3 regions of the Rhizobium sp. B230/85 genome follow, and region 1 is predicted to be linked to each of the others. Evidence: riboswitches for the same ligand, from Rfam matches in the RefSeq annotation. Region 1 holds a riboswitch; each other region holds the start of a gene.
The links. A riboswitch is a leader RNA that binds a small molecule or an ion and turns the genes downstream of it on or off. The one in region 1 is predicted to bind cobalamin.
Positions count from the first base shown of each region.

Region 2: it holds a riboswitch for cobalamin, as region 1 does, so the genes downstream of both, J5289_RS22495 (ABC transporter substrate-binding protein) here and bluB (5,6-dimethylbenzimidazole synthase) in region 1, are expected to answer to the same signal.
Region 3: it holds a riboswitch for cobalamin, as region 1 does, so the genes downstream of both, J5289_RS27140 (HoxN/HupN/NixA family nickel/cobalt transporter) here and bluB (5,6-dimethylbenzimidazole synthase) in region 1, are expected to answer to the same signal.

Region 1 covers NZ_CP072156.1:2,432,545-2,440,612, reverse strand. Annotated here, with positions in the region: gene J5289_RS11855 (DUF1003 domain-containing protein) at 1-446, opposite strand, end outside; gene J5289_RS11850 (PD40 domain-containing protein) at 633-1,463, shown strand; cobalamin riboswitch at 1,502-1,702, shown strand; gene bluB (5,6-dimethylbenzimidazole synthase) at 1,746-2,435, shown strand; gene J5289_RS11840 (DUF2865 domain-containing protein) at 2,439-3,533, opposite strand; gene J5289_RS11835 (NADP-dependent malic enzyme) at 3,749-6,061, opposite strand; gene J5289_RS11830 (UDP-2,3-diacylglucosamine diphosphatase) at 6,297-7,163, shown strand; gene J5289_RS11825 (MFS transporter) at 7,271-8,068, shown strand, end outside.
Region 2 covers NZ_CP072157.1:959,648-967,715, reverse strand. Annotated here, with positions in the region: gene J5289_RS22520 (iron chelate uptake ABC transporter family permease subunit) at 1-318, opposite strand, end outside; gene J5289_RS22515 (iron chelate uptake ABC transporter family permease subunit) at 315-1,358, opposite strand; gene J5289_RS22510 (ABC transporter substrate-binding protein) at 1,358-2,371, opposite strand; gene J5289_RS22505 (TonB-dependent siderophore receptor) at 2,423-4,579, opposite strand; gene J5289_RS29470 (hypothetical protein) at 4,695-4,829, shown strand; gene J5289_RS22500 (phosphodiesterase) at 4,875-5,696, opposite strand; cobalamin riboswitch at 5,948-6,176, shown strand; gene J5289_RS22495 (ABC transporter substrate-binding protein) at 6,357-7,373, shown strand; gene J5289_RS22490 (iron ABC transporter permease) at 7,370-8,068, shown strand, end outside.
Region 3 covers NZ_CP072159.1:92,889-100,956, forward strand. Annotated here, with positions in the region: gene J5289_RS27120 (conjugal transfer protein TrbF) at 1-52, shown strand, start outside; gene trbG (P-type conjugative transfer protein TrbG) at 127-921, shown strand; gene trbH (conjugal transfer protein TrbH) at 921-1,397, shown strand; gene trbI (IncP-type conjugal transfer protein TrbI) at 1,409-2,731, shown strand; cobalamin riboswitch at 3,161-3,364, shown strand; gene J5289_RS27140 (HoxN/HupN/NixA family nickel/cobalt transporter) at 3,448-4,506, shown strand; gene J5289_RS27145 (hypothetical protein) at 4,718-5,011, opposite strand; gene J5289_RS27150 (pentapeptide repeat-containing protein) at 5,601-6,314, opposite strand; gene J5289_RS27155 (TetR/AcrR family transcriptional regulator) at 6,423-6,968, shown strand; gene J5289_RS27160 (GGDEF domain-containing protein) at 7,673-8,068, shown strand, end outside.

The sequences.
Region 1 (8,068 bases):
TTCTCGTGCAGCGACAGGACTTCCAGTTCGGCCTTGAGGTTGACTTCGTAGTCCTTGGCAGCCTCGAAGCGGTCGCGTTCGGTCTGGCGGTTCTGCGACATCATGATGATCGGCGCCTGGATGGCTGCGATCATCGAGAGGATCAGGTTGAGGAAGATGAACGGGTAGGGATCGAAGGCGCGTGACGAGAGCAGGATGGTGTTGAGCACCGTCCAGGCGACCAGGAACAACAGGAAGGAGACGATGAACGCCCATGATCCGCCGACGCGGGCAATCCCGTCTGCGAGCCGCTCTCCGACGGAGGCATTTGCGGAAAAGGCGGCGTTGACATCCGTCGAGATGATCTTGCGTTCGCGGGCTCGCTTCAGCACCCGCTTCTCGATGACGCCGAGATCGTCCGACGATTTATCGAAGTGGGTGTGAAAGAAGTTCGGGAGATTGGGCATGCGTGGCTCCGATGCTGGTTAGCGGCAGTATTCGGTTGCCACGATGAATTGCAACGGCAAAACATGGGAATGGCGATGCCTCACGCAATCGCGTCCGGTCGAGCCAGTTGATGTCCGTTGGGCGAGCCGTTAAAACCTCCGCGGTCGCTGTTTGGTTCGGGCGCCGGCTTCGAGGATGGGTGAGACATGCGCAGTTCGGTCGAGATCTTCAACATTGCAACAGGTCAGAGGCGGGTCGTCTGGCAGACCGATCGTCTCGTAGAGGCGCCGAACTTCGCGCCGGACGGACGCTACCTGCTCGTCAACGATGACGGGCTTCTCTACCGCCTGTCGCTCGACGGGCTCGCCACTGTCGAGCGCGTCGATACAGGCTTTGCCAACCGTTGCAACAACGACCATGGCATCTCGCCCGACGGTACGCTGATCGCGCTCTGCGACAAGGTCCAGTACGGCAAGTCCTGCATCTATCTCGTACCGGCGGAAGGCGGCGTTCCCAGGCAGGTGACGGCAAACCTGCCGTCCTACTGGCACGGCTGGTCGCCCGACGGAAAGCATGTCAGCTACTGCGGCATTCGCGGCGATCTCTTCGACATCTACACGATCTCGGTCGAGGGCGGTGCGGAGACGCGGCTGACCCATGGCGAGGGCCGCAACGACGGGCCGGACTGGTCGGCCGATGGCGCGTGGATCTATTTCAACTCCAGCCGGACGGGCCGTATGCAGATCTGGCGGATCCGGCCTGACGGTCGCGACCTGCAGCAGGTGACCGACGACGAGTTCGGCAACTGGTTTCCCCATCCATCGCCGAAGGGCGACAAGGTCGTGCTGCTCTCCTACGACGGCGACGTCTTCGATCATCCGCGCGATCTCGACGTCCGCCTGCGCCTGATGGACATGGATGGCGGCAACATCACGACGTTGTTCGAGCTGTTCGGGGGCCAGGGGACAATCAACGTACCGAGTTGGTCACCCGATGGCGAGGAGTTCGCCTTTGTCCGGTACGAACCGGAGCGCTGAGCAGGCCTGCGATCCGCTTGCCATCGCTAGCCGGATCGCGCATATCTCCTTCATCAGGTGCCCGCCCAGGCGGGAGAATCGGGAAGCCGGTGTAAATCCGGCGCGTGCCCAACGCTGTAAGGCGGATGGCGATGCAGGGGGAACGGTCAGTTCTCCGATATGCCACTGGTTTCGACCGGGAAGGCAGCATCGCCAGATGAAGCCGAGCCAGAAGACCGGCCTGATAAGATAGACTGATCCCGCGAGGACGGCGGGCGGTTGGCATTGTTGGGGATATAAACGATGCGACCTGACTGCAGGGACGATCTCGTCCGCGCACAAGCCTTTTCCGTCGCCGAGCGCGACGCCATCTACCATGCGATCGAAACGCGCAGGGACGTGCGGGACCAGTTCCTTCCGCAGCCGCTGCCGGACGACCTGATCGCAAGGCTGCTGGGCGCTGCCCATCACGCGCCTTCGGTTGGCTTCATGCAGCCCTGGAATTTCATTCTCGTGCGCGACGCCGGTATCCGCGAGAAGGCTTTCGAAGCCTTCGAGCGCGCCAATGGTGAGGCAGCGCTGCAGTTCGAGGGTGCCCGCCGCGAGAGTTACCGGTCGCTGAAGCTCGAGGGGATCCGCAAGGCGCCGCTCAGCATCTGCATCACCTGCGATCCGGATCGTGCCGGGCCCGTCGTGCTCGGCCGCACCCACAATCCGCGCATGGATGCCTATTCGACAGTCTGCGCCGTGCAGAATCTCTGGCTTGCGGCGCGCGCCGAGGGTGTGGGCGTCGGCTGGGTCAGCATTTTTCACGACGCCGATATCCGGGCGCTGCTCGGCATACCGGAGCGGATCGAGATGATCGCCTGGCTCTGCCTGGGGTTCGTAGACGAGCTCTATGGCGAACCGGAACTCGCCGTCAAAGGCTGGCGGCAGCGATTGCCGCTGGAGGATCTGGTGTTCGAGAATGGCTGGGGCCGGCCGCAGGGCTGAGGCCTATTGCTGGGGCTGCTCGCCGGGTACGGCCGGACGGGTGAGGTCTAGTTTGCGCTGGTCGGGCTGCAGGAATGCCGGGCCGACCTGGCGGACATTGCCGGCTGACGGATCGTACGGCCGTTCCACCGGCGGCGCATCGCCCTTTGCGGGTGCGGTCGGCACGGCCGGCGGCGACTCTTTTGGAATGATCGTCGTGATCGAGCCTTGCTGCGTGCCTGCGGCTGGCGGCTTTGTCAGTGCGTTCTGCCTTCGCATTTCCTCGTAATAGGCCGGCAGATTGCAGGTGCAGCTGGTCTTTTCGTTCGGCGGCCGTTTGCGGAAGGCGAAGGCGTAGGGCATGGCGCTGTAGGGGGTGCCCGACGAGGCGGAGACCATCGCCGATGTTTCCTGATCGGGCAGGCGGTGGAAGAACAACTCGGTCTTTACGCCCGGGCACATCCTCGCGCAGGTTTCGCCATCCCGCTGGAAATCGCCGGGCGATGCATTCTGGGTCATCGGAAAGAAACCGCCATCGCAAGTGCGCACACAGACCGTGCGGACATTGCCGCCGCCATAGGATTGACCGAAGGCGTAGCTCTGGATCGGCGATTGCGGTGCCGGTTCGTTGCCGGATGGACCGCCGCTGCTGTCCAGCGTCGTTGCCCCTGGGGTTGCGGGGTAGCTGGGCTCGATGCCTGCCTGCGGGGCCGGGCGGTTGGTGATGATGGTATCGCCGCTATCCTGATCTTCGCAGCCGTTGGCGCGCAGCGCTGCGGAAAGCTGGTTGCGCGTGGGTCCTTCCGAAACGTCTCCGCGCTGGATCTGGTCGCGCTTGGCAACGAGATCCTGCAGGTTCTCCTGCATGCGCTGCAGGGTATCCTCGATCCGCGCGCAGGTGCCGTCGTCGTCACCGTTTATGATCACCATGCTGCCGGACGAGCACTCGTTGTCCTCAAGGTCGTTCTCGACTTGGCGCAACTCGGATATCTGCTGGGCGATGGCGGTGCGGTATTGCCGGAGCTGGCGGTTGGTGCCGACGGTTTCGCTGAGATTGGCCATCTGGCCGCGCAGGTCGTCGCAGATTGCGTTCGTCTGGGCAGCCAGTGGCGCTGCCATCGCCAAGGATGCGGCAAGCGCCCAAAATGAATGTTTCCAGCCCACTGTCACGCCTTTGGCCTGCTCCGTTCGGATGGTGTCCGCCTCAGCCGGGGCGAAGTTGCAGTTCATCCATTATCACGCGCAAGATATATGGCGCCCACAGACTTGCGCCAGCCCTGCGCTCGGCAGCAGGTGGTCGACCGCCGGGATGATGCCCGGCGGTCCCGTCAGTATCAGCCGGGCTGCGATGCCTCGACCACGGCCACGGCTGCCATGTTGACGACGCCACGGGAGGTGACCGAGGGCGACAGGATATGGGCCGGCAGGGCCGTTCCGAGCAGGATTGGGCCGACATGCAGCCCGTCGATCATCTCCTTGACAACGCCAAGCGTGATGTTGGCCGCATCGAGGTTCGGGAACACCAGCAGGTTGGCCTCGTCGGTCAGCGTGCTATCCGGCATGACGCGGCGGCGCAGATGCTCGGAAATCGCGCTGTCGCCGTGCATTTCGCCATCGACCTCTAGATCGGGGGCTGCAAGCCGGATGAGCCTGAGGGCATTGCGCATCTTCGTGGCGCTCTCCGATTCGCGCGAGCCGAAGTTCGAATGCGAGACAAGGGCGGCGCGTGGCGTGATCCCGAAGCGGCGGATTTCCTCCGCTGCCAGCACTGTCGATTCGGCAATCTCTTCGGCCGTCGGATTAAAGTTGACGTAGGTGTCCGTGTAGAACGTGTTGCCGCGTTGCGAGATCAGCAGGCTCATGGCCGAGAAGTCGCGGACATTGGCGCGCTTGCCGATAATCTGGCGGACAACGCGCAGGTGCCGCTCGTAGCGGCCTTCGAGGCCGCAGATCAGTGCATCGGCGTCGCCACGCTTCAGCGCCAGTGCGCCGATGACGGTGGTGTTGGTGCGGACGATTGTGCGGGCTGCCTCCGGGATGACGCCGCTGCGGCCGACAAGCGAGAAATAGAGGTCGGCGTAATCGCGGAAGCGCGGATCGTCTTCCGGGTTGATGACTTCGAAATCGGTGTGCGGGCGGATTTTCAGGCCGTAGCGCTTCAGGCGTGTCTCGATGACGCTGGGGCGGCCGATGAGGATCGGCACGGCCGTGTTTTCCTCGAGCAGCACCTGGGCGGCGCGCAGCACGCGTTCGTCTTCGCCTTCGGAAAACACGACGCGCTTCGGCTGAGCGAGCTTGGCAGCTGCAAAGATCGGCTTCATGACGAAGCCGGAGCGGAAGACGAAGCGGTTGAGCGTATCGAGATAGGCGTCGAAATCAGTGATCGGGCGAAGCGCCACGCCGCTCTCTTCCGCAGCCTTGGCGACGGCCGGAGCGATGCGCAGGATCAGGCGCGGGTCGAAGGGCGAGGGGATCAGGTATTCCGGGCCGAAGATCGGCGTTTCGCCGGTATAGGCGCGGGCGGCAACATCCGAGGGGGCTTCGCGGGCAAGGGCTGCGATGGCGCGCACCGCCGCCATCTTCATTTCCTCGTTGATCGTCGTCGCGCCGCAATCCAGCGCGCCGCGGAAGATGTAGGGGAAGCAGAGGACGTTGTTGACCTGGTTCGGGAAATCCGAGCGCCCGGTGCAGATCATCGCGTCAGGCCGGGCGGCGCGGGCGAGTTCCGGCATGATTTCGGGGTTGGGATTGGCGAGCGCCATGATCAGCGGCTTTTCGGCCATCTGCACCAGCAGTTCCGGCTTCAGCACGCCAGCGGCCGACAGGCCGAGGAACACATCGGCGCCGCCGATCGATTCGGCCAGCGTCCGCTTGTCGCTCGGCTGGGCATAGACGGATTTCCACTCGTCCATCAGCACGTTGCGGTCGGTGTAGACCAGGCCCTCGATATCGTGGACCCAGATGTTTTCGCGCTTGGCGCCGAGGATGACGAGAAGGTTGAGACAGGCGAGGGCGGCAGCGCCTGCACCGGATGCGACGATCTTGACGTTCTCTATCGTCTTGCCGGCCAGTTCCAGGCCGTTCAGGATGGCGGCGGCGACGATGATCGCAGTGCCGTGCTGGTCGTCGTGGAAGACCGGGATCTTCATCATCTCGCGCAGGCGGCGCTCGACGTCGAAGCACTCGGGCGCCTTGATGTCCTCGAGATTGATGCCGCCGAAGGTCGGCTCCAGTGCCGAGATCGTCGAGACCATCTCGTCGACGGTCGGTGCCTCGATCTCGATATCGAAGACGTCGATGCCGGCGAACTTCTTGAACAGTACGGCCTTGCCTTCCATCACCGGCTTTGAGGCCAGCGGACCGATATTGCCAAGGCCAAGCACGGCCGTGCCGTTCGATATGACGGCCACGAGATTGGCGCGCGATGTATATTCGGCAGCCATTTCAGGGTTGTCGCGGATGGCGAGACAGGGAGCGGCAACGCCCGGCGAATAGGCGAGCGCCAGGTCGCGCTGGTTACCGAGCGGCTTGGTCGCCTGGATCTCCAGCTTGCCCGGACGGGGATAGCGGTGGAAGAAAAGCGCCTGTTCGTCGAGGTCACCGCTGGTCATGTTCTTCTGTGCCTTCGATGCATCCTGCGGGTCCATCACGCTTCTCCATTACCATTCGTCTAACGATTTCACGTCACTGCATACAACAATCCTCGGGGGTGCACAGTACGGAATTGTGGCAGGGCGGCAAGATTTTGCCGATGCGCGGCAGGGTAAGCTACGCCATCTTCGCGCTCGAATTGGATGTGATGTCATCTTCCTGAAACACGAGTCTGATTATTCCGGGCACAGCGAAGATTGGGGCACGGGCATTACGTTCGTGGAGACATTGATGGACACTCGACACTTCCGAACCCTGTTCATTTCCGACGTTCATCTGGGATCGAAGGCCGCCAAGGCGGACTATCTTCTCGACTTCCTGCGCTATCACGAAGCCGATACCCTGTACCTCGTCGGCGACATCATCGACGGCTGGCGGCTGAAGCGCAGCTGGTACTGGCCGCAGGATTGCAACGATGTCGTCCAGAAGATCCTGCGCAAGGCGCGCAAGGGCACGCGCATCGTCTACATCCCCGGTAATCACGACGAATTCCTGCGCGATTTCCCGGGCAACCATTTCGGCGGTATCGAGGTCGCCGAACGGGCGATCCACACCACTGCCGACGGCAAGACATATCTCGTGCTGCACGGCGACGAGTTCGATGTCGTGGTGCGCAACGCCCGGCTGCTCGCTTATCTCGGCGACTGGGCCTACGACGTCGCCATTGTGTTGAATATCGCGCTCGCCAGCATTCGTTGCCGGCTCGGCATGCCTTACTGGTCGTTCTCAGCCTGGGCCAAGCAGCAGGTCAAGCATGCGGTCAACTTCATCGGCGAGTTCCAGCGCGTGGTGGCCGAAGAGGCCAAGCGCAACCATGCCGACGGGGTCATTTGTGGCCATATCCACCATGCCGTCATCGAGGACATCGATGGCCTGCGCTACATCAACACCGGCGACTGGGTTGAAAGCTGTACGGCGATTGCCGAGCATGAGGATGGAAGCTTCGAACTGATCACCTGGCGCCAGATCCTCGACGCGAAGCCTGCTACTGCCGTGGCCGAGAGCCGCCAGGATCGCCTGCCGTCGCGCCCGGCCATGGACCTTGCGCTGATGATGGCCGAAGCAAAGGCGGCGTCCGGTATGACCGCTGCCGAGTGAGCGGACAAGGCCTTCCAGCGCCTTGAATTTCCCACCGACCTGAAGGCGCCGTAGGCGCGATGGCGAATGCGTGGTAGGGAATCAGCGTTTCCAAATCAGGCATTGTCATGATTCCCGCAACGATGACTTCGACGGGCAGGGAGGCTCCTGCCTATTTCCGGCTGCGCAGCGCCCTGTCCTATTGTGCCCCGCTGATCGTCAACGGCATCGCCCTGCCGTTCTTTCCTGTGTTCCTCGCGACCCTGAAGTTCAACGACCAGCAGATCGGCATCATTCTCGCCCTGCCGATGGTCGTGCGTGTGCTGGTGGCGCCTGTCGTGGCGCTGTTTGCCGACAGGATGCGGGAGCGGGCGACCGTGCTTCTCTGGTCGGGAGGCCTGTCTCTGTTGACCGCTATCGCGCTGTTCTGGACCGACGACTTCGCGACCGTCCTGTTGGTCTATGCGCTGCAGGGCGCCACCTATGCGCCATACCTGCCGGTGGTCGAGTCGATTACCATCTCCGGTGTCCGGCGCTGGGGGATCGACTACGGCTCGACCCGGGTGTGGGGATCGATAGCCTTCATTGTCTCGACGCTGATTGGCGGCCAGGTGATCGGCGCGTTCGGCGGCAGGATGGTTCTGCCGCTGATGGTTATCGGCTTCATCCTGACGACTGCGATGGCGCTCTATTGTCCCCGGATCGGGCCGACGCGGCGGCGCGGCCTGCCGCTCGACATCAAGGCGCCGCCCATCGGCAATGCGCTCAGTAATCCGCGCCTGCTGTTGACCATGATCGGCGTTTCGGTCCAGCAGGCAAGCCATGCGCTGTTCTACACATTCGCTTCGATCTACTGGCACCAGATCGGCTTTTCCGGCACGCAGGTGGGGATACTCTGGAGCGCCGGGGTGGCGGCCGAGGTGACG
Region 2 (8,068 bases), on a different replicon from region 1:
CGGATTACGCGTCAGCGACTGGAAAATAGCACCGCTGATGCCGAGCGCGGCGCCGATCAGCAGCGCAAGCAGGGCGCGGGGCAGGCGCCATTCGAGAACGATCATCTCCTGCATCTGGTCGCCCCGCCCCGAAAGGGTCCGCGCGACACCCGACATTGAAACCGCATAGTCGCCGGAAACCAGCGACAGCAGCACGAGCATGAGGCAGACAGCCAGCATGAAGGCGCAGGTGATAACACTCCGGCTGCGCAACCGCAGCGAAAGCCGCCCACGGGGCGAGCGCAGAACGATGACGCCTGGATCCGCCGCCCGCGTCACAGCCCGCTCACTTTCTGCCGCTGCACCAGGAGGATCAGGACGGGCGCGCCGATGAAGGCGGTGACGATGCCGGCTTCCAGTTCACCCGGGAGGAGAAGACGCCCGATAATGTCGGCCGACAGCAGCAGGATCGGGGCAAAGATCATCGTGCCGGCGAAAATCAGCCGCTGATCGGGGCCGAACAGCCAGCGCACGACATGCGGCGTCATCAGGCCGATGAAGCCGATCGGTCCGACCGCCGCCGTGCCACCACCGGCAAGAAGGGTCAAGGACACAGCCGCCAGGATGCGGCTGCGGACAACATGGGTGCCCAGCGCCCGGGCGGTGTCATTGCCGAGCGCTATCGAATTCATCGCCGGTGCGATGAGGCCCGCGATGCCAAGCCCGACGATAAGGAACGGCGCCACCGCAGACACCACCGCCATGTCGCGGCCGCCGAGAGCGCCGATCGACCAGAGACGCATGCTGTCGAAGCCGACCGGATCGAGCAGTACGATGGCTGATCCGAGGCCGCCAAGCAACGCATTGATCGCGACGCCTGCAAGCAGCAGCCGGACCGGGGTCGCTCCGGCGCGACTGAGCGAGCCGAGCACATAGACGATCACAGTGACAACGATGGCGCCGAGAAAGGCAAACCAGAGATAATTGCTCACCGCCTGCAGGCCGAATACGCCGGCAGCAATCGTCACGAAAAAGGCAGCGCCGGCATTGACGCCGAGTAGACCGGGATCGGCGAGCGCATTGCGCGTGATGGCCTGGATGATGGCACCGGACACACCGAAACCCGCTCCGCATAAAAGCCCCAGCAACGTGCGCGGCAAGCGATAGTCGCGGACCGCAATGTGATCTGGCAGGCGAGCGTCATAGGCCGTCAACGCATCGAAGACGGTGGAGAGAGAAACAGAACGCGCGCCGACGGCCAGGCTGACCAGGCACAGGACCACCAGCAGCAGAAAGCCCGCAACGGCAACTGCCAGCCGTTGCCGTGCTGTATGGTGCTTTCCCGCTGTGGGCTGCGAGGGGACTGTGGCAGACGGCATCACGGGGCAAGTCCGGCACGGACCGCCGAGGCTACCGATGTCCTGGGGTCGCCATCGAGTGCTGCTGCAATATCGGCCTCGAGTGCAGACAGCACGAAGGGCAACGACAGGACGCTGCCGAAAGACAGCGCGGCTGCGACCGTACCGCCCGCAAAGACTTCGCGACCCTCGGCATGGGCCTTCAGGACACGGCGCATCGGCAGGGCGGCGAGATCGGTAGCGGTTTCGGAGGACGATACCCAAAGGACGATATCCGCTTCGAGAGCGGACAGGTCTTCCGGTGAAAGTTTTTGATAGAAGCTTTTGGACCCATCGAGCAGGCGGCTGGCGGCTGTGGGGGCAAATCCGAGCTCGGTCAGGAAATGGCCGCGCGTGTCCGAAGATGCGAAAAATCCGGTCTCGCTGCCATAGTGATAGGCGGCGACAGCCGTGCGTCCGCCCCAATCCGGATGTCGCAGGCGCGCTGCCGCAAAGTCCTGGCGGGTCTTGGCAACCAGTTCGTCGGCTAGGCGATCCTTGCCGACGGCGCGACCGATCAGCCGTGTCATCTCATCCCAAGGCATGCCATAGGCCGGAAACGCCTTCGGCTGCATCAGCACGGGCGCAATGCGGGAAAGCCCGGCGTACTCTGCTTCCGATATGCCTGACCCGATGCCGACGATCAGATCCGGCTGCAAGGTAGCGACGAGTTCCAACCCGACATTGCCCTTGATGACAACGGGGCGGGCGTCCTTCAGAAAAGGCTGCGCCCATGGCCAGACGGCAAACGGCTGGTCGCCGAACCAATCGCGGATCGCAAGCGGGATGACATCGAGCGCGAGCAGGGGATCCTGGGTGAGGTAGCCCAGCGATACGACACGGGTAGCGGGCTTCGGCAGGACGGTCACGCCGAAGGCATGATCGAATTGCAGCGGCCCGTCGGCAGCGATGGCGGGTGTGTGCATCAGCTCCGGCGCCAAGAGAGCGGTTGCCAGCCCGCACAGCAGGTCGCGACGACGGGTAACGAGAGCCATGACATCCATTCCTGTGTTTTGTGGTTGCGCCGAGAGATCGTCGCGCAGGCGCTACCAGGTGTAGCGCAGGGTCGCCCGCACCGCGCGGCGGTCGCCGTAGTAGGCGGCCAGACTGTAGTCGTCGATGCTGGCCACATATTCCTTGTCGAAGATGTTGGTGGCGTTGACGGCGAGGGCAACGCCGTTCTTGAACTTGTAATTGAAAGCCGCGTCGAAGACCGTTCTTGAGGCAAGCGGCAGCGTGTTGGCATTGTCGCCGAAAGTATTGCCGACAAAGCGGGCGCCCATCCCGACGTTGATGTCACCGATCGCGCCTTTGCCGGGAATGGTATAGTCGGCCCAGAGCGTTGCCATGTGGTTGGGAACGAGTTCCGGCCGATTGCCAATCAGCCCGGTGGTCGCGTCGTCCTTGATCCGCGCGTCCCAGTACGAATAACCGGCAGTCAGGTTCAGCCGGTCGGTGAGCGCGACCTTGCTCTCGAACTCGATGCCCTTCACGTTCACCTTGCCCACCTGGTACTGGTAGGAATAGTCCGACGCCCACTGCGCCACGTTTTTCTGGGTCAGGTCGAACAGTGCCAGGGTAAACAGCGCATCCATACCCTCGGGCCGATATTTTGCACCGATTTCGTACTGTGTGCCCTCCTGAGGCTTGGGCGTGCCGAGGAAGGTCGAGCGGCTGGCTGCCAGTGGCTGGAAGGATTCCGAGTAATTGGCGTAGACCGAGAGCTCGGAGGTCGCCTTGAAGGTAAGCCCGGCGCGCTTGGAGAAATTCGTATCGACCGCGTCGTCGCGGATGCCTGAGCTCTCCGACATCGTGTCGGCGTGATCGTATCGGCCACCCAGCGTCAGGATCCAGCGGTCGTCGATCGTCAGCTGTTCCTGGAGGTATGTGCCCGCCGTTGTCAGCCTTGTCCTGGTGTCCACCGGTGCGCCGAACGAGATGCAGCGTGTGCCGCAATAGACGGGTTTGCTGTCATCGAGCACGCCACCGGCCGTCCCGTCGAGGCGACGTTCGCTATTGCTGTCGCGGCCATAATCGGCGCCCAGCAGTGTGCGGCTTTCGAATGGGCCGTAGCTGCCGTCATATTGGAGCTGGTTGTCGATCTGGAACCGCTTGCTATGGCCATAAATTGCCAATGCAGCGCGGCTCGAAGCAGGATCGGCAGCTCCGAGATAGATCTGCTGATAGGTCATGTCGAGATTGGTGTAGCGGGCATTCTGCCGGAACTCGAAACCGTTGCCGAAATCGTGGCGCAGCTGATAGCCGACATTGCGCTCGATGGTGTCGACCCTGTCGAAATCGGGCTCACCGAGATAGGTCTCGGAATCGATCCCAGACTTGTAGGGAATGGCATGGCCAGGGTTGCCGTCGCGCTTGTTGTAATCCGTCAGGATGGTGACGGAGGTGTCGGCATCCGGCGACCAGGTCAGCGCCGGCGCGACATAGACGCGATCGTCGTTGGTATGGTCGATGCCGGCATTGGCATTCTGCCATTTGCCAGTCATGCGGTAGGTCCAGATGCCATCCTTGTCGAGCGCTCCGCCGAAGTCGGTGCCGGTTTCGACATGTCCGTTCCCAACCGTTGTATAGATCTCGCCGAAGTCTTTGTCCTGCGGCACCTTGGTGAGCGCATTGACGATACCGCCGGGGCCGGAAAGGCCGAACAGCGTGGAGTTGGACCCCTTCAGCACATCGATCCGTTCCATGCCATAGGGCTCGAGGCGGCTGGCGGTAAAGGAGCCGCCGACACGCATCGGCAGCCCGTCACGGAAAGAGCCGTCGGTCGTCTGGTAGAAACCGCGGATCAAAAAGTGGTCGTAGCGGTCGTCGGAGCCGTAGATATCGGTGGAGACGCCGGGCGTGTAGGCCAGCGCCTGGTCGAGGTTGGTGACACCGCGCTCCTTCATTTCCTTGGCGGTGACGACGGAAACCGAGGCCGGCGCGTCGAGAAGCGGGGTGTCGGTCTTGCTGCTGGAGCGGGAACTCTTTGCGACAATCGTCTTGTCAATGGTGCCAGATCGGTCGCCTTGGCCCGCAATGGTGATCTTGGCGAGCGTGGTTGCTTCCGCGTCGCCTGACTGAGCGAAAACCGGGGTTGCGGCAAGCAGCGTCGAACTCGACAGAAACGCGATCATCAGACGTCCGACTGTCGTCGTAAAGGATGTGCCCACCGGCGATACAGTCGTCCTAGCCTCGCGAAACATCACGGCAGCCCCCTGCAATCAATCTATCAAATACCTGAAAAGTCTACGGAATACCGACCAACGACCATGATCAATAAGTTGACTGGTTAACTCCTGTATTGTTTGTTGACTCCCGATGTCAACTATTGCCTACAAATTTTCCGATCTTTCCACCGGTCTTGCCGAGGCGCGCGCGGCAACCGGAGGATGCGCACGTGAAAACACCAACGCTGACCTGCCGGTCAGCGTCGGTGTCATGGAAGCGGCCTAAAGACGAGGCGGCGACGCGGCATAGTCCGACGTCAGGGCATATGTCTCAGTTACCGAGTGCGTCGCTGCCCGATATCGAATGGTTGGACAGTTCGTAATCCTCGACATGAACGAGGCATCCCTGCGGTTTCAGGAAAACGATGCCGTAGGCGCCCGGTTCATCGACGGAGAGGGAAGTATCTTCCGTATCGAATACCATCGGCTGCTGATGGACCGGGCTCTTGAATACCGAGAAAGGTATACCGCGATGGGAGCCGCCAATCGTACGGTGAACATGGCCGGCGAAGATGTGGCGGACATTGCCGTATTCGGCAAGGATATCGTAAAACTCCTCGCCGTTCCGGAGCTTGATCTTGTCCATCCCGGGAAACCCGGTGTCGAGCGGTGGGTGATGCATGAAGATGTAGACGGGCCGGTCGCCGGCACCAGTGAGGTTCTGCTTCAACCAGGCAAGCCGATTGTCGCACAGCACCCCGGCATGAACGTCCGGCGAGACGTAGGGCGGTCCGCAAAGCGTATCGAGCAAAAGCATGACACCGTTTTCGGTCTCGATCCGCTGCTGGATAAAACCGTGCTCGTCACGCGGGCTTTCGGGATAGGCGGCAATGAAGTTTTCGCGGTTGTCGTGGTTTCCGACCAGCAGGTGGACGGGAATTTCGAGCGTGTCGAGCAGTTCGCGCAGTCTCGCATAGGATTGGCGACTGCCGCGGTGCGAGAGGTCACCCGTCATCACCGCAAACTCAGCATCGCGGTGATGCAGGTTGACATGATCTATCCCTCTTGAAAGGCGCTGATAGGGATCGAGGCCGATGATCGTCTCTCCCTCCAGGACCATGTGCAGGTCGGTGAATATAATAATTTTGCTCATGCGCTACTCCTGCCTGCGATTCCCGGAATGCCTTTCGTCGGGCACCTTTCCGGTACGTACATTCCAGACCCTGCACGTCGTTTGCAACAGGTTTGCGTAAGCAGTCTGTTTGTTGGCTAACGCGACAAGACACTTGACTGCCTGCATTTTACCAATAATGTAACGTTATAACATAATATAAAGCAATGATGGATTTCCGACCTGTGCGAGATTTTGCGAGACCCGCCCACCTTGACCGCCGTTGCAGGCCTGTCATAGATGCCATCGACGGTTCCCTTAGGATGACTCCAAGGGGATTAATAGGGAACACGGTGAGGGCCACCCGAATGGGACCAAGACCGTGACTGCCCCCGCAACTGTAAGCGGATTGCTGCTCATCCCAGGGCCTCAGGGCCATGTCACTGCGAAGGTTTCGCGGGAAGACAGATGATCGGCGCATATCCGCAAGTCAGGAGACCTGCCGTCAAGCGCTATCCCATGAACCCGGGCGGGGATGCCCGGAAAGGAACAGATATGTCTCATTTGAATTTTCGCCATAGCCTGGCGCATCTCCGGCTCGATTGGGCTTCCGACAGCTGACGTGGCAACCGCAGCTTGCCTCGCTGCCGCATACCTGCAGCACCAGGGCACTCGCCTTCCCATAAAATCGAGATATTTTTCATGCGTCAGTTTCTGTCCAGCATTACGCTTGCCTGCGGGCTTCTCGGCATGGCCGCCCCCGCATTCGCGGCAACGGTCTATCCGCTGTCCATAACCAATTGCGGTCAACAGGTGACCTTTGCCAGGGCGCCTTCGAAGATAGTGTCCATCGGCCAGGGGATGACGGAAGTTCTCCTGTCTCTCGGCCTTGCCGACAAGATCGTCGGCACGGCGGTCTGGGTGGGTCCCGTGCTTCCTCAATATGCACAGGCCAACAGCAAGATCAAAAGGCTGGCCGACAACGATCCGAGCTTCGAATCCGTCGTCGGACGCCAACCAGACTTGGTGGCTGCGGAATTCGAGTGGCATGTCGGACCGCAGGGTTCCGTCGGTAAGCGGGAGCAATTCTCCGACCTCGGAATAAATACCTATATCTCGCCGGCTGATTGTGTCGCCAAAGTCAATTCCGACGGCGGAGACGGGGTCCGCAAGCAGATGTTCAGCATGGATCTAGTCTATCAGGAGATCGCCCAGCTCTCCGAAGTCTTCGATATCAAGGACCGCGGCGATGCCCTGATCGCCGACCTTAGGAAACGCGAGGCCACCGCTGTGGCATCCGTGGAGGGTGCGGCCGCCAAGCACCTGCCGATCGTCTTCTGGTTCTCGAGCAAAGAGGTCAGGGGCGATGCCTTCATAGCCGGCAAGAACGGTGCCCCCGCTTATATGATGCAGGCCCTCGATGCGCGCAACGTCGTGACCACCGAGGAGGAATGGCCGCTTGTCGGCTGGGAAACAATATCCCAGGCGAACCCGGCCGTCATCGTCATCGCCACCATGGATCGCCGCCGCTATGCGGCAGACGATCCCAAGGTGAAGCTGGACTTCCTGCAGAACGATCCCGTCACCAGCGAAGTGGACGCCGTCAGGAACAAACGATTTGTGATGATGGATGCGCAGTCCATGAACCCGACGATCCGGACGATCGACGGCATCGAGGTTCTTGCAAATGGCATCAGGTCCTTCGGTCTGGCCCGGTGAGCAACAGCGCAGTCGTAACACGGCGTAGATGGTGGGCGCTTGCAGCGCTCGCCGTTGCCGCCATCGTCGTCCTCGGATTTTCGATCAGCCTTGCCGTTTCCATCGGGGAAATCTCCATCCCGCTGCAGACGACGGCAGAGGCTGTGTCGAACCGCATCTTCGGCACGGGCTTTGCAATCGACCGTATTCACCAAGGCATCGTCTGGGATTACCGTCTCAGCCGGGCACTGGTTGCAGCCAGTGCCGGAGCCTCGCTGGCGCTCTGCGGCGCCGTGCTCCAGGCCCTGCTGCGCAACCCGCTGGCCGAACCCTATGTGCTTGGCATTTCGGCAGGCGCCTCGACAGGGGCAGTTTGCATCACGATCCTCGGGCTCGGCGCAAACGTTCTCGGGCTGTCCGGCGGAGCATTCATCGGGGCCGTCGTCGCCTTTACGCTGGTGGGCATTCTGGCCTCAGGGGCAGGCGGGTCGGGCGAGCGGATCATTCTCTGCGGCGTTGCCGGATCGCAGCTGTTCAATGCCCTGACCTCCTACATCGTCACAACGTCTGCCAATGCAGAGCAGGCGCGCGGCGTGCTGTTCTGGCTGCTCGGTTCGATGAGCGGCGTGCGCTGGCCAGACGTCTATCTCTCCGCCCCCGTGACCTTGGCGGGCTTCATCGTCTGCCTCTGCCATGTCAGGGCGCTCGACGCCTTC
Region 3 (8,068 bases), on a different replicon from region 1:
AAACCCCATCGGTCTCTATCTCCGCGACTTTGACTGGACAGCACAGCTTTGAAAGGCATCGCCCCGAACATGATCATCCCACGTACAAGAACACGGGCCATGCTGACGAGTGCTCTCGTCTCGGTGATGTTGGCGTCTTCAATAGTCGTTCCCTTCCATGCTTCTGCTGCCGATGGCGTAACCGCCAACGAGGCAAAGGGCATGGGCATCTCCACCCAATGGCGTGGATCGCGGGGTCTCGTCACCAAGGGCGCCGACGGCAAGGTGATCTTCCTATACGGCGAGGTGCAGCCCTCGGTCGTCTGCTCGCCGCTACAGGTTTGCGATATTGAACTGCAAGGTGGCGAGGTCGTCCGAGACGTGCTGGTCGGCGACACGGTGCGCTGGAAGGTCGAGCCGGCGACCTCGGGGGCTGCCGGCGGTCAGGCGATCCACCTGATTGTCAAACCGGCAGAACCTAGTCTCGTGACCTCAATGGTCGTCACGACATCCAGACGCACCTATCACATCCAGCTCAAGTCCCATCCGACCCAGTATATGGCGCGCGTTGGCTTTGAATATCCAGAGGATGTGTCGACCAAGCTTGCCGACGTGAATGCGCGGTTGGAGGCAAGCACCATCCCGGGCGCAGGCGTCCCCGCCGAACAATTGAACTTTTCATATTCGGTCTCGGGCAGCGCCGGTTGGCGGCCCACGCGGGTCTATTCCGACCGGCTCAAAACTTACATCCAGTTCCCGCGTTCTATCTCCGGCCAGGACGCGCCGGTTCTTTTCGTCACGTCAGGCGGGCAGAATCGCATCGTCAACTACCGCATGAAGAACGACATGATGGTCGTCGACTATCTGATCGACCGCGCAGTGCTCGTTTCCGGCGTCGGGTGGAAGCAAGAGAAGGTAACGATCAAAAGGGGAGGCCAATGATGCATGCTTTCGCCCATGCGCCAATGTTCCTGATTCCAGTTCGCAGTTTTGCCGCAGCCACCGCTCTGACCATTCTCCTCTCCGGATGCCAGTCCACCGGAGCCGACGACCTCGTCGCTAGCAACGCGCCACCGGAAATTTCCGGCCTGGCGGCGAGTGCTATTGCCGGAGACATGGTCAGCCGTCTTGCCGAACAGATCGGGCCCGGGAAGGCAACCGTCGCACTTAAGGTGGATGCTTCGCCCTTCGGCCAGGCGTTGGAAGCCACGTTGAAGGGATGGGGCTACGCCGTGGTCACCAATCAGAAGACCGATCGTGACACGGCGATGATCCCGCTCGCCTACGTCATTGTCCCGTTTGATGGTCAGGTGCTGGCACGTCTTTCGACCAACAGCGTTGAACTCGGCCGAGCCTATTCTGTGACGGCGAACGGCGCGACGCCAGCGAGCGCACTGTCGCTCGTGCGGCGCAGTTGAGGAGACCAACCATGGCGCAATCCCTCAAGCTCGGCAATGCACAGAGCAGCCAGCCCCAGCCCGGTATACGGCGGATCAACCGCGTGCCGATCATGGCCGTTATCGTCCTCACGATCGCGTTCCTTGGTGTCATTTTCTTTGGGCTTGCTTCGCGCGGGTTCTACTTCGCCAAGGACAGTGGTCCGGAGATAAGTTCGGGCAACCCTGCCTCCACCTACGCCGACCAGATCAAACGCGGTGTGACCGATGGCATTATCGGTGACCAGCGGCAACAGACCACCTTCCAGCCGAAGCCGGTCGAAGCAAAGCCGGCCGATGAGAAGACCAACAATCCTTTCCCAGAGCAGCCGGGGCACCGCGATGTGCAGCAGCGCGGCCAGGAGCTCGAAGCGGAAGGGGTTTGGCGGGCTCGTCTCGCAAGAGAACAACAAGAACAATATCTGCGCGAGCAGCAGCGCCAGAGATTGGCTAGGCTGCAGGCGAACAACGCTGCCTATGATGCGCCGCTCGCCATTGATCGCAGTAAGCTGGAAGCCCGTGCTGAAACGAATGGAGCGACCGCGGACACGTCGGCAAGACCCGCAACAACCCCGACAAACACCGGCAGCACCCCCGATCTCTATGCGGCCGCCCTGCGTGCGGGGCTTGGTGGTCAAAACGTCGATCCCAATGCGCAAAGCGCCAAGGAAGAGTTCTTCAACGCCGACCTGAAAGACCTTGGCTATCTGCCGAACCGTGTCGTGCCTCAACAATCGCCCTTCGAGCTGAAGCGAGGCTCGGTCATTCCGGCAACGCTGATCACCGGCATTAATTCCGATCTTCCCGGCCGGATCACCGGCCAGGTGAGCCAGAATGTCTATGACAGCGCCACCGGTCATCGCCTGCTGATACCGCAGGGAACGAAACTGTTCGGCCGTTACGACAGCAAGGTGTCATTCGGACAGAAGCGTGTGCTTGTTGTTTGGACAGACATCATTTTCCCCAATGGTTCGACTTTGCAGATCGGCGGGATGTCGGGGACCGATGCTGAAGGCTATGGCGGTTTTAACGACAAGGTAAACAGCCATTATTTGAAAACCTTCGGCTCGGCCGTGCTGATCGCGCTGATCGGGACGGGTATAGACATGGCCGTTCCAGAAAGCTCAACACTCGCGACCCAGGACACTGCCTCGGATGCCACGCGGCGCAATTTCGCCGAAACATTCGGGCGTGTGGCGGACCGGACAATCCAGCGGAACATGGATGTTCAGTCGACCCTAGAAATTCGCCCTGGCTACAAATTCGATGTCCTCGTGGATCAGGACATTGTGTTTCCCGGCGCATACAAGGCCTGACCGTTGGTAACGACCAAAATAATTCTTTGCCGGTGATGCAGGTTCGAGTTGGTTCAAGGCGTTCACATTTGCCTCAAGCGACTTGCGGCGGTCTCTATTTCGGAGCGCATCCTGGCGCTGGCAGCCACCAGTTTGGTTTTCGCTTTTACCGGCGGTCATCTAATCAGGCACCGCGGTCACCTATGGTCGGTTAATGCCCCAGCCCAGATCAAGGCCACAAAAATCATAATGGTGATGCTGCGGATGGGCTTCATCTGGCAACCTTGTCGGTGGAGCAATATTCCAGCACGAACGCTTTGTACGCGATAGCGCACGCTCTGAATTGGTGAAGCCGCCTTTACTGGATGGCAGCAGAAATGCCAAGTCATGATGCTCGACCAAATTTCGGCCGGCAGCACGCTGCACTGATTGACGTGGCCACCTCGCATTCGTAATAGTCTCCGCGATGGTTCCCGTATGGGATCAAAAGGGAACACGGTGCGGATTACCCATCAGGAGCCAAAACCGGGACTGTCCCCGCAACTGTGAGCGACGAGCTTCATTCAAGATGCCACTGGTCCGCATGGGGACTGGGAAGGCGGATGCGGCAACGACCCGCAAGTCAGGAGACCTGCCATCATTGGACGTCATTGGCATAAGCGTGGGGCGGGGTGTCTCGACGCGGCGGATTTCCGTCACCTTTGCCATGACAGCAGACGTCACACAAAGGACTTCCCATGTTTACCAATATCACCAGACCTTTCGACGAGAGCACGCCTGATTTCAAGGCACGCCTCGTGACGATCTATACGGTTCTTGCCGTTCTTAATTTTGGAGCCTGGCTATGGGCGCTTGTCGCTTTCTGGGACGAGCCTGCGCTACTCGGCGTGGCACTCGTAATCTACGGGCTCGGCCTTCGCCATGCCATTGATGCCGACCATATAGCTGCCATTGACAATGTCACCCGAAAGCTCATGCAAATGAAACAGCGGCCGGTTTCCGTCGGCTTCTTTTTCGCAATCGGACATTCGACGGTGGTCGTGCTGGTTGCTGGAGCTGTGGTGGCGGCATCCTCGCTGCTGGGTGGGTTCCAGAGCCTCGAGGGTGTTGGCGGCACGATCAGCACGAGCATTTCGGCATTGTTTTTGCTGATTATTGCCACGATGAACATCGTGATCTTCGTGTCGATCTATCAGAGCTACCGCCGCGTGAGGGCAGGGGGCACCTATGTCGAGGAGGATCTTGACCTTCTCCTCAACAATCGAGGCTTTCTCGCGCGCGTATTGCGCCCGATGTTCAAGCTGGTCACCAAGAGTTGGCATATGTTTCCCCTTGGTTTTCTATTCGGCCTTGGCTTCGATACTGCGACCGAGGTCGCTATGTTTGGCGTGTCAGCGACACAAGTGGCCAAAGGCGTTCCGGTCGAGGCGATCATGGTCTTCCCGGTACTGTTTGCTGCCGGCATGTCCTTGATCGACACAACTGACGGCGTGATGATGCTCGGCGCCTATGATTGGGCCTTCGTCAAGCCGATGCGGAAACTTTACTACAACATGACTATCACACTGGTTTCGATCATCGTAGCCGTGCTCATCGGCGGTATCGAAGCCCTTGGATTGATCAGTGACAAGTTGGGGTTGGAAGGTGGCCTCTGGGACATCGTCGGCGGATTGAACGAAAACTTCAACAATCTCGGGTTCGTGATCATCGGCGTCTTCCTTCTCGCATGGATCCTCTCCTTCGTGATCTACAAAGCCAAAGGCTTGGACGACGTCGAAATCAAAAGTCCGGTCTGACGCTGTCGCAAAGGTTTCAAGGGGCCATCGCGACGTCCCCTTGTCTCTCAGCAAACCCGCACCCTCAGGTCACATTGCTCGACTTCACGCCGCCTGGCGGTTCCAGCTGGCAAATGGGTTGGGAAGATTACGCCAACGGCCTGGGTATCATTGAGTAAGGTCATCCCGCCGGCGCCGAGAAATCCGAGGAGGACTGTGGCGGAGGTTGCACTCAGACTTTCGGAAGCGAGTAGCGCGTAAGCACCGCGTTGTCTTCGCCCTCAATAGTCACTTCGATCACTTCGGCGACGAAGTCCTGCCGGACTACGAATTCTTCCACGATGAGCGCGAACAATTCCCGTTGTAGGGCCGATAAGGCTCGCTCAGCGGCATCGATCCCGTCATAAACCGTAGCAACCTCTCTCGGCACATTCCAAAGATGCAGGCGGCCGTCTGATATGCAGTCGAGGCGGAATTCTGATCGTTTTACGTGGTGATGATGCCTTGCCCGAAGCCAACTATCCATTTCCGCTGCACAATAAAGATCTCATGTCTCATCAGAATCTTCCGGTTGCCGCCAAATTTGCATTGATAGGACGACGTCCGGCGACCAAATGGTGAACCGACGGGAGATGCTCGAAACTGACTTCATTTGGGAAGGGGTATGACGCCGTGCGTGTAATACCGAATGAGGGCCCAACCGCTGGTCAGAATGATAGTCAATATGACCACGACCACCACTCTCTTGGTTTGCCTGACCCGTAGATCACCAGACATTTGAAGCCTGTCACAATAGGGACAGACCGAAAGGTGATCGGAGATTTCTCGTTCGCAGTTATCGCAACTCTTCATCGAAAGAGCCATCCTCTTACTGAAGGATGGGTGTGCGAGCCGCCAGCGGGACATTCTTTAACCTGGGAGTTAGCTTTCGTGTGAGTTTGATCCGCTTTTTTGTTGCCTTAATCCACACACGCCCGCTAACGTTGTTGTCGGGCAGTTCACTACCACCTGATCTGGTGGGCTAACGCGAAATGGAAAAGTGGTTTAGATCCTGCTGAAACTCAGGATGCGGGAGTACCATCGGCGGCAGCCGTTTAGGCCCTGTTCAAACCGCTTCACCGAACTTTTAACCCGAGTTCAGCCAGAAGCTGCCCGGCCTGGTCACGGGATATCGTCGCTCCTTTAAATTGTTTAGCGTTCAGAAGGCGTATCCCGCCAAGATCGGCTCCGCGAAGGTCAGCATCTTCGAACCTGCATTCGGCCAGATTGGCGTCGCGCAGGCTGCAGCCTTGAAACAAGGTTTCTCGAAAGTCGCATTTTCGCAAGTCTGCCATGTCGAAGCTCACTTCGGTCAGCCGCATTTTTCGGAACGACACTCCCGGCAGCGTGGCTTGCATCAGCAGCGTGCCGTCCATCGTGAGATTAAGTGTTTTGCATTCGGACAGTGTCGCGCCCGTCAGCTTGCACCGCGTGAATGTCGCGTCCGTCAGGGTCGCGCCCCGGAAACTGCTATTGTTGAAGTCGCTTCCCTCGAACCTCGCCTCCGACAGGTTGCATGCCTTGAAATCAGCCAGGCCGCCTTTACACCTGATCCAAGTGGTGGCCTCCAAAATCGAGCCGGTAAAAATCGCCTTCTTGACGTTGCATGCCTCGAACAACCAACCAGAGAAGTTCAATCTGGAAAGATCGGCCTCTTCAAGATTGCAGTCGACCAATCGCATTGTGGTACCACTTGACGCGAGGTGTTTGGCGGCGGCGCGGTCCAGCGTCTTGCCTTCTACCGTCTGAACAGGGCTGAACTTCGATGCGTCCGCTAGAGCTGGGCTCATATGGTTCTCTCACACTAGTCAGTAACCCGATGATGTCGGAGCAACTAGCAAGGTGCCTATCATCCCCTTCGGGCATTGTCAAAAAGATACCGGATGGTATGTTGAATTATGGCCGAAGCTCACCGTCGTAAGAAGAATCCGGATCAAGTGAGGTTAGCGCTTCTCGAAGGCGCGGCCTCCATTGCCATGGAGCGTGGTCTGGCGGCAGTGAGTGTGCAGGCGGTCTCGGATGCCGCAGGGGTTACCAAGGGCGGGTTTTTCCATCATTTCCCGTGCAAACAGGCTTTGCTCGACGGAATGATGGCATGGCTTCTTGACGCCCTCGATAGTCGCATCGATGCTGCGATTAACTTTGATCCCGAGCCACACGGTTGTTTCACACGGGCCTACGTTGGCTCCGTTTTTCAGCCAAAGATTTCAGGTGATCGCTGGGCGACTCTCTGGATGTCCACACTAACCGACCCGCAACTCTCGATGAAATGGGCTGAATGGTATCAAGCTCGCCTTGAGCGACATCGAGCCACCGACACTGGAGCCGACCTTGAGGCGGTGCGTCTTACCGTAGGTGGCATATGGCTTGCGGGGACGGCGGGCGTTCCCATCCAATTTCCAGAAGAACATTGTAGGCGGCTGATCGCCGCCACTTACCAATAAAAATCCTACAGAAGAAAATGGTCTGCTTTCGCCATGATTTCGGCTGTCTTGTTGCTAGTCGGTATAAATATGACGTTGCCCTACACCGCCTTGCGACACTGACCGCGATCTCGATGCATCTAACTCTGAAAACCTTGGATCATCATTGACTACACCCGTTCTGATACATTTAAGGCGCCCAACTGCAACTCGTCCAATTCAATGCGAGACAGCGTCGTTGTCTCGGTCGGATCGTCAGGATGAGCACGGCCGCATCGCCGCATCAAAGGGCGGAGCCATTGATCGATCAGGTCTGTGACCGCTTCGGCTATCCTGCCGAACACCAGACGTGAAGGTTGCAATCAAGATTGCACAATCGATCTGCGCTCCCGTTGCGACCCTAAGTATCTTGCATGACTCATGGGAGTTTATGTTGGTCATCGCGAGTGTCGGTGCTTCGGCGGCTCATGCGGAGTTTCCGTGGAGCTTTCTGAGTTTGGTTATTAAGGTGACACCTCGACACCGCGAAATCATCGGGACGAAACAGGGTCTGCGTAGAACCTCGACTTAATGACTGACTAAGCGGCTCGTTGTTGAAGGTCCGGGAGCTATGTCGTTCGTTTTGACAAATCGTTCACGATTAAGCTTCAGAGATTTCCAATGCCTTTGCGTTAAGGTTGAACAAGGACTTTTTCCAATTCGGTTAAAGCTGAGGACTGAAGATCATGACCGTGCGATCAATTATCGACCAGCACGTAAAGCAAGCCTGCGAGACCCACAAGTTCGAGAATAAACGCCAGGTTTTTCGTTTCGCTATCCAGATGGCAGCGGCTGTCACCATCGTAGCGGATATATTGAACCTCGCAGCGCACCTCTCGCTAAACGCCTTCGGGCTACTGCCCTATGCGTTGGTGCCCGCGGCGGTCGTCGGGCTGGTCATTTCGACCGTGGTCGCTTCCGTCCTGACCTTCTCGGTCATCTATGTCATCGGCTTGGCCATCCATCGCCTGACGATTTCTCGTTCGATGTTCGAACGACTGAGTAGAACGGACATGCTTTCTGGATTGTTGAACCGGAGGGCGTTTGTTGACGAGGTGTCAAAAGCACCTCAAGACGCCTCG